Regions from separate parts of the Burkholderia sp. YIM B11467 genome, predicted to be linked through region 2. Evidence: riboswitches for the same ligand, from Rfam matches in the RefSeq annotation. Region 2 holds a riboswitch; the other holds the start of a gene.
What was found. A riboswitch is a leader RNA that binds a small molecule or an ion and turns the genes downstream of it on or off. The one in region 2 is predicted to bind manganese.
Positions count from the first base shown of each region.

Region 1: linked by a shared signal. The riboswitch ahead of ACTRWB_RS13000 (TMEM165/GDT1 family protein) and the one ahead of ACTRWB_RS03465 (sodium:calcium antiporter) in region 2 are both predicted to bind manganese.

Region 1 is NZ_JBQVSQ010000003.1:218,723-224,164, forward strand. It holds gene ACTRWB_RS12985 (adenosine deaminase) at 1-422, shown strand, start outside; gene ACTRWB_RS12990 (hypothetical protein) at 455-760, opposite strand; gene guaD (guanine deaminase) at 827-2,143, shown strand; yybP-ykoY riboswitch at 2,307-2,444, shown strand; gene ACTRWB_RS13000 (TMEM165/GDT1 family protein) at 2,523-3,095, shown strand; gene ACTRWB_RS13005 (DUF4136 domain-containing protein) at 3,154-3,852, opposite strand; gene pepN (aminopeptidase N) at 4,039-5,442, shown strand, end outside.
Region 2 is NZ_JBQVSQ010000001.1:772,547-777,988, forward strand. It holds gene ACTRWB_RS03455 (heavy metal response regulator transcription factor) at 1-369, shown strand, start outside; gene ACTRWB_RS03460 (heavy metal sensor histidine kinase) at 366-1,817, shown strand; yybP-ykoY riboswitch at 1,944-2,120, shown strand; gene ACTRWB_RS03465 (sodium:calcium antiporter) at 2,194-3,204, shown strand; gene ACTRWB_RS03470 (copper-binding protein) at 3,335-3,709, opposite strand; gene ACTRWB_RS03475 (efflux RND transporter permease subunit) at 3,709-5,442, opposite strand, start outside.

The DNA of each region.
Region 1 (5,442 bases), on a different contig from region 2:
CGGGCGAGGAAGGCCCGCCCGCCTACATCTACGAAGCGCTCGACGTGCTGAAGGTCGACCGGATCGACCACGGCGTGCGCAGCATCGAGGACGCGGCGCTCGTCGAACGCCTCGCCAGGACGCGCACGGCGCTCACCGTCTGCCCGCTGTCGAACCTGAAGCTGTGCGTGTTCGACGACATGGCGAAGCACACGCTGAAGGCGCTGCTCGAGCGCGGCGTCGCGGTGACGATCAACTCCGACGATCCGGCGTATTTCGGCGGCTACGTCAATGAAAACTACTTCGCGACGGCCGAAGGGCTGCGCCTCACGGATGCCGAAGTCCATGCGGTGATCCGCAACGGCTTCGAGGCGTCGTTCATCGACCCGGCGCAGCGCGACGCACTGTTCGCGCGCCTCGACGCGTACTGGCAGGCCGCGTGACGGCCCGCATCGAGGAACGCTAGACAGATGAATCACGGCAACGGCATCCGCTTCGCGACCACCGGTTCGGCCATGCGCCAGGCCGGTCGCCTACGTGCGCCCGGCGCGAACGCGTGTTGCGCGATCGTTGCCTGCCCGCGCGTGCCGTCGCGGCTTGCCGTTCCGTGCGCCGCCGCACCGGTCGCGCTCGCGATGGCCGCGAGGTTCGCCGGCAACCATGCGATGGCGGCTTCGGCCGCCACGAACGCCCGTGCAATCGCATCCGGCCGTACCGCACACCGTGCGTCGCGGCCGCTCGCGAAGCGCCGTCCCGCCCCCGCGCGGACGGCGTCATCCATGCCGTCGCCCGCGCGGCGTCGATCGCTTTCTTCTGTTCGCCTTACCTTGATGCAGGACCATTCGTCATGACGCAAACCGCTTTTCGATCCCAACTGCTGACCTTCAACGGCGACCCGGCACAATCAAGCCAGGCCGCGAACTACGAGACCGACGGCCTCCTGATCGTCGACGACGGCAAGGTTGTCGCGGCCGGCCCGTATGCGCAGCTCGCCGCGACGCTCGCGCGCGACGCGATCGTCCATGACCTGCGCGACAAGCTGATCGTGCCCGGCTTCATCGACACGCACATCCACTATCCGCAGACGGACATGATCGCGTCGCCGGCGCCGGGCTTGCTGCCCTGGCTGGACAAGTACACGTTCCCGACCGAGCGCCAGTTCGGCGATCCCGAGCATGCACGCGAAGTCGCCGACTTCTTCGTCGATGAACTGCTCGCCTGCGGCACGACCAGCGCGCTCGTCTACTGCACGGTGCACAAGCAGTCGGCCGACGCGCTGTTCGCGGCGAGCGACGCGCGCGACCTGCGGATGATCGCCGGCAAGGTGCTGATGGACCGCAACTGCCCCGAATTCCTGCGCGACACCGCGCAATCGGGTTATGACGACAGCGCCGAGCTGATCGACCGCTGGCACGGCAAGGGCCGCCAGATGTACGCGTTGACGCCGCGCTTCGCGCCGACGTCGACCGAGGCGCAGCTCGAGGCGTGCGGCGAACTCGCGCGCCGCCATCCGGACGTGTTCGTGCAGAGCCACGTCGCGGAAAACGTCGACGAGGTGAAATGGGTTGCCGAGCTGTTCCCCGGCCATCGCAGCTATCTCGATATCTACGACCGCTACGGGCTGCTGCGTCCGCGCGCGGTGTACGGCCACTGCATCCACCTCGACAATGAAGACCGCCGCCGGATGGCCGAGACGCGCACCGTCGTCGCGCACTGCCCGACGTCGAACTTCTTCCTCGGCAGCGGGCTGTTCGATTTCGACAAGGCCGGCGAATACGACGTGCCCGTCACGCTCGCCACCGACGTCGGCGGCGGCACGTCGTTCTCGATGCTGCAGACGATGAACGAAGCGCACAAGGTCGCGCGGCTGTCGGGCCATCACCTGACTGCCACGCGGATGTTCTGGCTCGCGACGGCCGGCGCCGCGCAGGCGCTCGACCTCGCCGACACGGTCGGCACGCTCGCGCCGCGCACCGAGGCCGACTTCGTCGTGCTCGATCCGCAGGCCACGCCGCTGCTCGCGCGCCGTACCAAGCGCGCGGATTCGCTCGAGGAACTGCTGTTCGCGTTCGCGCTGCTCGGCGACGACCGCGCGGTGTACCGCACCTACGCGGCCGGCGAGCTCGTCCACGAGCGCGGCGCCGCACGCCGCGCCGCCGCGTAACACGTCACTGCGCGCCGGGGCGCTCGTCCCGGCAGGCGCGGCGGCATATCCGTCACCGCGCATGCCGGGCATGCGCGCAGCCAGCCACGCGCCGATCGCGCCCCGACGCTTGGCACGGCGCTACCCGGCACGCTTTCGCGCGCATCGCGCGCCGTGCTAGAATTCGCCCCTCATTGGGGAGTAGCCGCTCCGCTCGATGTCCCGCGCCCCCGGCGCGCATCGTGACGGAGGCGTCCGTCAACAGACTTGGCCATTTGGCCATGGCGGGCGCAGCCACCGAGGCCTGGCGAGACCGATGGTTCATAGCGCGCCGCATCAGGGCCCGGCGCGCCGTGGATCGTCGCTCGCACGCACAACATCGGCCCGCGGAACCCCATACGTGTCCCAAGCCTTCCTGATCTCCACCGGCGCCGTCGCCCTCGCTGAAATCGGCGACAAGACCCAACTGCTTTCCCTCGTACTGGCCGCGCGCTATCGCAAGCCGGTGCCGATCATTCTCGGCGTGCTCGTCGCGACGCTCGTCAACCACGGTTTCGCCGGCGCGCTCGGCGAATGGCTCGGCGTGCTCGTCACGCCGTCGATCATGCGCTGGGCGCTCGCGTTCTCGTTCATCGCGATGGGGTTGTGGATCCTCGTGCCGGACAAGCTCGATGCCGACGAAGCGAATGCCAACCGTTCGCGGCTCGGCGTGTTCGGCGCGACCCTCGTGGCGTTCTTCCTCGCGGAAATGGGCGACAAGACGCAGATCGCGACCGTCGCGCTTGCCGCGCGCTTCCAGGACTACATCGGGGTCGTGGCCGGTACGACGTTCGGGATGATGCTCGCGAACGTGCCCGCGATCCTGCTCGGCGACCGCTTCGCGCACCGTCTGCCGACGAAGCTCGTGCACGGGATCGCGGCCGTGCTGTTCGTCGTGCTCGGCGCACTGGCGCTGCTGGGCATCGGGGTCTGACGAACGGAGATGGCCGGCGCGGCCGGACGGCCGCGCCGAGGCTGACGCTGGCGCCGCGTTACTTCGCGACGGCCGCGCCCGAAGCCGGCGCAGCCGGCACCGCGCGCTCGTTGGCGGCCGGCGCCGCCGGCCCGCCGCGCTTGTCGACCGGCAGCCGGACCGAGCGGACCGCGCCGTTCGACAGCGGGAAATCGGCGAGCGCGCTGCGCGCGAGGAACGGCATCGCGTACAGCAGCGTGCCGTTGTCGCCGGTCGTGCGCGCGGTCACGTTGTAGACCTCCTTGCCCGTCGCGCGCTCGGTGATGCGGATGCCGAGCGTGTAATCGAACACCTGGTACGTCTGCGCGACATAGCCGGCCGGCATCGGCCCCCAGGGCCCCCACGGGCCCCACGGCCCGCGCCCCCAGTACGGCCCGGGCGCGAACCACGGGTCGTAATAGACCGGCTGCGGCACCGTCACGAGATCGCTGCCGACCGCATAGGTCAGCCCGACCAGATACCGTGCCTGCGCCTGCGGCACCTGCCGGAACGCATACGCGGACAGCTCGTTCCCGACGATCGGCTCGTAGGTCGACTGCTCGATGCTGTTCTTCTGCGCATCGGTACGCGTGAACGCATAGGTGCGTGTCGCGTCGCTGCCGCTCCAGTCGGAGAAGGCCGTGACCTGGGTCGTCACGTAGCTGGTGCAGCCCGTCAGCAGCGCCACGCACAGCGCCGCCGCCCAGCCCGCACCGCGAAAAATCCATTCGCGTTTCATGTTGATCCTCGTCGATCCGTCACCCGTTGGTCGCACCGCGCGAACCGGACGGGATGCCGATAATACGCGGACTCCCGGAACCGGTAAAAAGTTCGCCCGGCACGCAGCCGCAAGCCTTTGTACAATGGCCCGGTTCGCCCGGCCCGTGCCGCGGGCCCGTCCCCCACTCCACCGATCTCGACGACCATGTCCGACAACGCTTCCTCCACCGTGATCCGCCGCGCCGACTACACGCCGCCGGCCTTCCTCATCGACTCCGTCGCGCTCGAATTCGATCTCGCGCCGGCCCGCACGATCGTCAGGAATACGATGCGCGTGCGCCGCAACCCGGACGCCGCGCCCGCGCCGCACCTGGAGCTGTTGGGCGAAGCGCTCGAATTCGTCGGCGCATGGCTGGATGGCACGCCGCATGGCGCCGTGCGCGCGCACGAGCACGGGCTGACCGTCGAGAACGTCCCCGAAGCGTTCGAACTGACGCTCGAAAGCGCCTGCGCGCCCGACCAGAATACGACGCTGTCGGGCCTCTACGTGTCGAGCGGCAACTTTTTCACGCAGTGCGAAGCCGAAGGCTTCCGCCGCATCACCTACTTCCTCGACCGCCCGGACGTGATGGCGTCGTACACGGTGACGCTGCGCGCCGACAAGGCCGCGTACCCGGTACTGCTGTCGAACGGCAACCTCGTCGATTCGGGCGACCTGCCCGACGGCCGCCACTTCGCGAAATGGGAAGACCCGTTCCGCAAGCCGAGCTACCTGTTCGCGCTCGTCGCGGGCAAGCTCGTCGCGATCGAGGAGAAGATCACGACCGGCTCGGGCAAGGAAAAGCTGCTGCAGGTGTGGGTCGAGCCGGCCGACCTCGACAAGACGCGTCACGCGATGGATTCGCTGATCCACTCGATCCGCTGGGACGAGAAGCGTTTCGGCCTCGAGCTCGATCTCGACCGCTTCATGATCGTCGCGGTCGGCGACTTCAACATGGGCGCGATGGAGAACAAGGGGCTCAACATCTTCAACACGAAGTACGTGCTGGCGAACCCCGAGACCGCGACCGACACCGACTTCGCGAACATCGAATCGGTGGTCGGCCACGAGTACTTCCACAACTGGACGGGCAACCGCGTGACCTGCCGCGACTGGTTCCAGCTGAGCCTGAAGGAAGGCCTGACGGTGTTCCGCGACCAGGAATTCTCGGCCGACATGGCCGCGGGCGACGAGGTCGAATCTGCCGCCCGTGCGGTCAAGCGCATCGAGGACGTGCGCGTGCTGCGCCAGCTGCAGTTCGCCGAGGACGCGGGCCCGATGGCACACCCGGTGCGCCCGGAAAGCTACGTCGAGATCAACAACTTCTACACGATGACCGTCTATGAGAAAGGCTCGGAAGTCGTGCGGATGTACCAGACGCTGTTCGGCCGCGACGGTTTCCGCAAGGGGATGGACCTGTACTTCAAGCGCCACGACGGCCATGCGGTGACCTGCGACGACTTCCGTCACGCGATGGCCGACGCGAACGGCCGCGACCTCGCGCAGTTCGAGCGCTGGTACAGCCAGGCCGGCACGCCGCGCGTGACGGTGAAGACCGCGTACGACGCG
Region 2 (5,442 bases):
TTCGCGTACGCCGAGTTCCTGGCCCGCATCCGCTCGCTGCTGCGGCGCGCGCCGCGCAACGTCCGCGACATCCTGCACGTCGCCGATCTCGAGGTCGACCTGATCAAGCGCCGCGTGCGGCGCGCCGACAACCGCATCGACCTGACCGCACAGGAATTCGCGCTGCTGCAACTGCTCGCGGAACGCGAAGGCGAGGTGCTGACCCGCACCTTCATCACGTCGCAGATCTGGGACATGAATTTCGACAGCGACACGAACGTCGTCGATGCGGCGATCAAGCGCCTGCGCGCGAAGATCGACAACGCGTACGAGAAGAAGCTGATCCACACGATCCGCGGCATGGGCTACGTGCTCGAGGATCGTTCGTGACCGCCGGCCCGGCTTCGTATTCGCTGCTGCGGCGCCTGACGCTCGCGTTCGCCGTCGTCGCCGCGCTCGTGTTCGCGCTGACCGGCGCGTATCTGTATCGCTCGCTGTCCGCCGAGCTGAAGCGACGTGACGACATCGAGATCTCCGGCAAGCTCAACCAGTTCCTGCAGCTTGCGCACGCGAGCGGCTCGACGGCCGCGCTGCGCGCCGATCCGGCCGTATTCCACGAGGTGCTGCTGTCTCACCCGGGCGTCTATCTCGACATCTACGACGGGCAGAACCACGCGCTCGTCGAGCACTCCGACGAAGCCGGCAACACACTCGCGTCGGTGATCGCGGCGCCGCATCCGGCCGCCGGAACCGGTGGCGCCGGCGGCCCGTTCACGTGCTCGCCGCCCGGCATCGGCACGTCGCGCTGCGTGTATGCGCGTGAAACGCTGCCGTCGGGCGAGGCCATCCAGGTCGCGCTCGCGCGCACCGCGACCGATCGCCAGTCGCTGCTGGAAAGCTATCGCGTCGACATCTGGCTCGCGGCGGCCGTCGGTGCGCTGCTGGTCGGCGCACTCGGTTATGCGGTCGCCGCGCGCGGCCTGCGCCCGGTCGAGAGCCTCGGCCGGCAGACGTCGCGCATCGAGGCGCACAACCTGAACGCGCGCCTCGACGCGCGCGGCGGCCCGGTCGAGCTGCGCGAGCTCGCGACGTCGGTCAACCGGATGCTCGACCGTCTCGAACGCGCGTTCGTGCGGCTGTCGCAGTTCTCGTCCGATCTCGCGCACGACATGCGCACGCCGCTCGCCAACGTGATCAGTTCGTCGCAGGTCACGCTGTCGCGCGCCCGCACGACCGAAGAATACGAAGCGCTGATCGACTCGAACATCGAGGAATGCGAACGGCTGCAGCGGATGATCGAGAACATGCTGTTTCTCGCACGCACCGACAATGCAAGGCAGCACCTGAAGACCGCCGAGCTCGACGCGGGCAGCGAGCTGCGCCGGCTCGCGTCGTATTTCCAGGCGCTGGCCGACGAGGCCGGCGTGCGCATCGACGTGCACGGCCACGCGCCTGTCGTTGCGGACGCAACGTTGTTCCGGCGTGCGGTCAGCAATCTCGCGTCGAACGCGCTCGAACACGCGGAAGCCGCATCGACGATCGAGCTGGCCGTTTCCGCGCAAGCCGGTTATGCGGTCGTCGAGGTCACGAATCGCGGCACCGCGATTCCGCCCGAACAGGTCGACCGGATCTTCGAGCGTTTCTACCGGATCGATTCGTCGCGGCACGGCGCGGCGAGAAACGCGGGGCTCGGGCTCGCGATCGTCAAGTCGATCATGGAACTGCATCGCGGCAAGGTCGAGGTCGCGAGCCACGACGGACGCACGACGTTCGCGCTCTATTTCCCGAGCGTACGGCGGGATGACGCGGCCGGCGATGCGTTCGTGACACGCACATGACACCGCCGCGCGTACGCGATTGCTTCCCGAGACGACACGAGCACCCGCCACGCGCACGGCTTTCCTCATCCGCCGAAAGGATATCGCCGCGCAAGCTTGCCGAAAGCAATCGGCTCGGCTAGACTGGCGCTCGTCTTTGGGGAGTAGCCTGCTTTCCGTCCCCCGGAAAGCGAACGCGTCAACACACTCGGCTTCCAGCCGTGGCGCGTTCGGCCGAATCGGTCTGGCGAGACCATGGGCGCATCGCGTCGTTCCTGGTCGGACGTCGGCGGATGCGCCATGGTTCGTCAGCGTCCGACCACGGAGTCCCCATGTTCCCCGCAGCCTTCTCCCTACGCGCCATCGCGATCGACGCACCTGTCCGCGGAGGTGCCGCATGACCTTCATGTTCCTCGAACTGGCGTTCATGCTGGTCGTCATCCTCGTGGCCGCCGAAGTCTTCACCAATGCGCTCGAACATCTCGGCGAACGCCTGAAGATTTCCGAAGGCGTCACCGGTTCGCTGTTCGCGGCCGTCGGCACCGCGCTGCCCGAAACCATGGTGCCGCTGCTCGCGCTGGCCGGCGGCACGGCGAACCAGGCGGTGAACGAGGAGATCGGCGTCGGCGCGATTCTCGGTGCGCCGCTGATGCTCGCGACGCTCACCACGTTCCTGATGACGCTCGCCGTGATCCGCTCGCGCGGGCTGCGTGGCACGATCGCGCCCGAACGCACGGGGTTCGTGCGCGACATGAACTACTTCCTCGCCGCGTTCTCGCTGGCGACCGCGGCGATGTTCGTGCCGCATCACAACTGGGCCGTCCGCGCGCTGCTTGCCGCGCTGCTGGTCGGCATCTACGTGCTGTACGTCGTGATGACGTTCCGCGCGTCGAACCAGCTCGTCGATGCCGGGCACGGCACCGAGGCGCCGCATACGATGCTGCTGTCGCGCACGGGCCTGCCGACCAACCTGGCGACCATCGCGCTGCAGTTGGCCCTCGGCCTTGCGCTGCTGGTCGGCGGCGCGAAGGGCTTCATTCACGGCGTGGAAGGCGTGTCGCAGGTGCTCGGCGTATCGGCGCTGCTGCTGTCGCTGATCATCGTGCCGATCGCGACGGAATTGCCGGAGAAGGTCAACAGCGTGCTGTGGATCCGCCGCAAGAAGGACACGCTCGCGTTCGGCAACATCACCGGCGCGATGGTGTTCCAGGGCACGCTGCTGCCGGCGATCGGCATCATGCTGACGCCGTGGGAGCCGCGCCCCGAAGTGCTGACCGGCGTGATCATCACGCTCGCGGCGGCGGCCTGGCTGCGCATCAATGCCCGCACGCGCGGGCTTGCGATCTGGGCGCTGCTCGCGAACGGCGCGGGGTATGCGGGGTATCTGGTGCTGACGCTGGCTCGTTGAACGCCAGAATCGGACGCCTTGCCCGACGCGCACGCGCGCGCGCGGATGCGGACGCGGCATCGGCCGCCGCGTCCGCGCGCTGCGCGTCACTGCGTCGACGCGGGCGTCGGCAACGCCCGCATCGGCACGATCAGGACGCTTTCACCAGCTTGACGATCGTCAGCGTGCCGTTGACGTTCTCGACCCGAACCTTGACCTTCTCGCCCGCATGAACCTGCGCGAGCATGGCCGCGTCCTTCGCCTTGAACGCCATCGTCATCGGCGGCATCCCGACGTTCTCGAGCGCGCCGTGCTTCAGCGTGACCATGCCGGTCGCGGCGTCGACCTTCTTCACTTCGGCGTCGGTGAGCGCGGTGTGCGACGCGGCCGAGCCGTCGGACGACATCTTCATGCCGGACATGTCCATGCCCGACATGTCGCCGGACGCAAACGCGGGAGCCGCGAACGCGCCGATCGCGAGAACGGCAGCGGCGGTGGCGGTGGCAATCGATTTCATCTTCTTCATCACAAATCTCCAGTTTGGGTGGATGGCACGTTCATGCCGGAAGGAACTGCGGAGGAATGCCGTTCATCGCTCGCGCTTCGCACACGACGGCGCTGAAGCAGAAGCCATGCGGCGGGAATGACGAACATCGACAGCAGCGGTGCCGTGACCATGCCGCCGACCATCGGCGCGGCGATGCGCTGCATCACTTCGGAACCGGCGCCGTGCCCGACCATGATCGGCACGAGGCCGGCGAGCACGACGGCGACCGTCATCGCCTTGGGCCGCACACGCAGCACCGCACCCTCGCGGATCGCGTCGAGCAGCAGCGCGTCGGTCAATTGCTCGCCGGCGTCGAGCCGGCGCTTCAGCGCGCCCTTCAGGTACAGCAGCATCACGACGCCGAATTCGGCGGCCACGCCCGCCAGCGCGATGAACCCGACCGACGTCGCGACGGACACCGCATGGCCGAGCCCCCACACGAGCCAGAAGCCGCCGACCAGCGCGAACGGAACCGTCGACATCAGCAGCAGCGCGTCGGCCGCCGAGTCGAACGTGAGGAACAGCAGCACGAAGATCACGACGAGCGTCACCGGCACGACGGTGCGCAGCGTTGCCGCCGCGCGTTCGAGATACTCGAACTGCCCCGACCACGCGATCGAATAACCGGGCGGCAATGCGACCTGCTGCGCGACAGCCTGCTGCATCGCGCGGACCGCCGTGCGCAGGTCGGTGCCGCGGATGTCGACGTACACGTAGCCGGACAGCCGCGCGTTCTCGCTGCGAATCATCGGCGGGCCGTCGGCGATCACGATGCGCGCGACGTCGCCGAGGCGGATCTGCGCGTCGCGCGCGGTGACGACCGGCAATTGCCGCAGGTTCTCGAGCGAATCGCGGATCTCGCGCGGGTAGCGGATGTTGATCGGGAAGCGCTCGCGCCCCGCGATCACTTCGCCGACATCCTCGCCGCCCACCGCCGACGACACGACCGACTGGATATCCGCGACCGACAGCCCGTAGCGCGCGGCCGCGAGCCGGTCGATGTCGACGTCGATGTACCGGCCGCCGTTCAGCCGTTCCGCGAGCGCGGACGTGACGCCCGGCACGTGCTTCACCGCCGCCTCGACCTGCGTCGCGATCGCGTCGATCCCCGTGAGATCCGGCCCGGAGATCTTCACGCCGACCGGCGTCTTGATGCCGGTGGACAGCATGTCGAGCCGGTTGCGGATCGGCGGCACCCACACGTTCGACAGGCCCGGCACCTTCACCGTGCGATCGAGTTCGTCGACGAGCTTCTCCGGCGTCATGCCGGGCCGCCACGCGCTGCGCGGCTTGAAGCGGATCGTCGTCTCGAACATCTCGAGCGGCGCGGGATCGGTCGCGGTATCCGCGCGTCCGGATTTGCCGAACACGGTATCGACCTCGGGCACGGTCTTGATCAGCCGGTCGGTCTGCTGCAGCAGCTCGCTCGCCTTGTCGGCCGAGATGCCCGGCAGCGCGGTCGGCATGTACAGCAGGTCGCCTTCGTCGAGCGGCGGCATGAATTCGCCGCCGAGCCGCGACAACGGCACGGCCGTCAGCACGAGCGCAACGACCGCGATGCCGATCGCGAACCACGGGCGCCGCAGCGTCGCTTCGAGCAGCGGCCGGTACAGGCGGATCAGCACGCGGTTGATCGGATTCGCGTGCTCGTGCGGAATGCGGCCGCGCACGAGATAGCCCATCAGTACCGGCACCAGCGTCACCGACAGCCC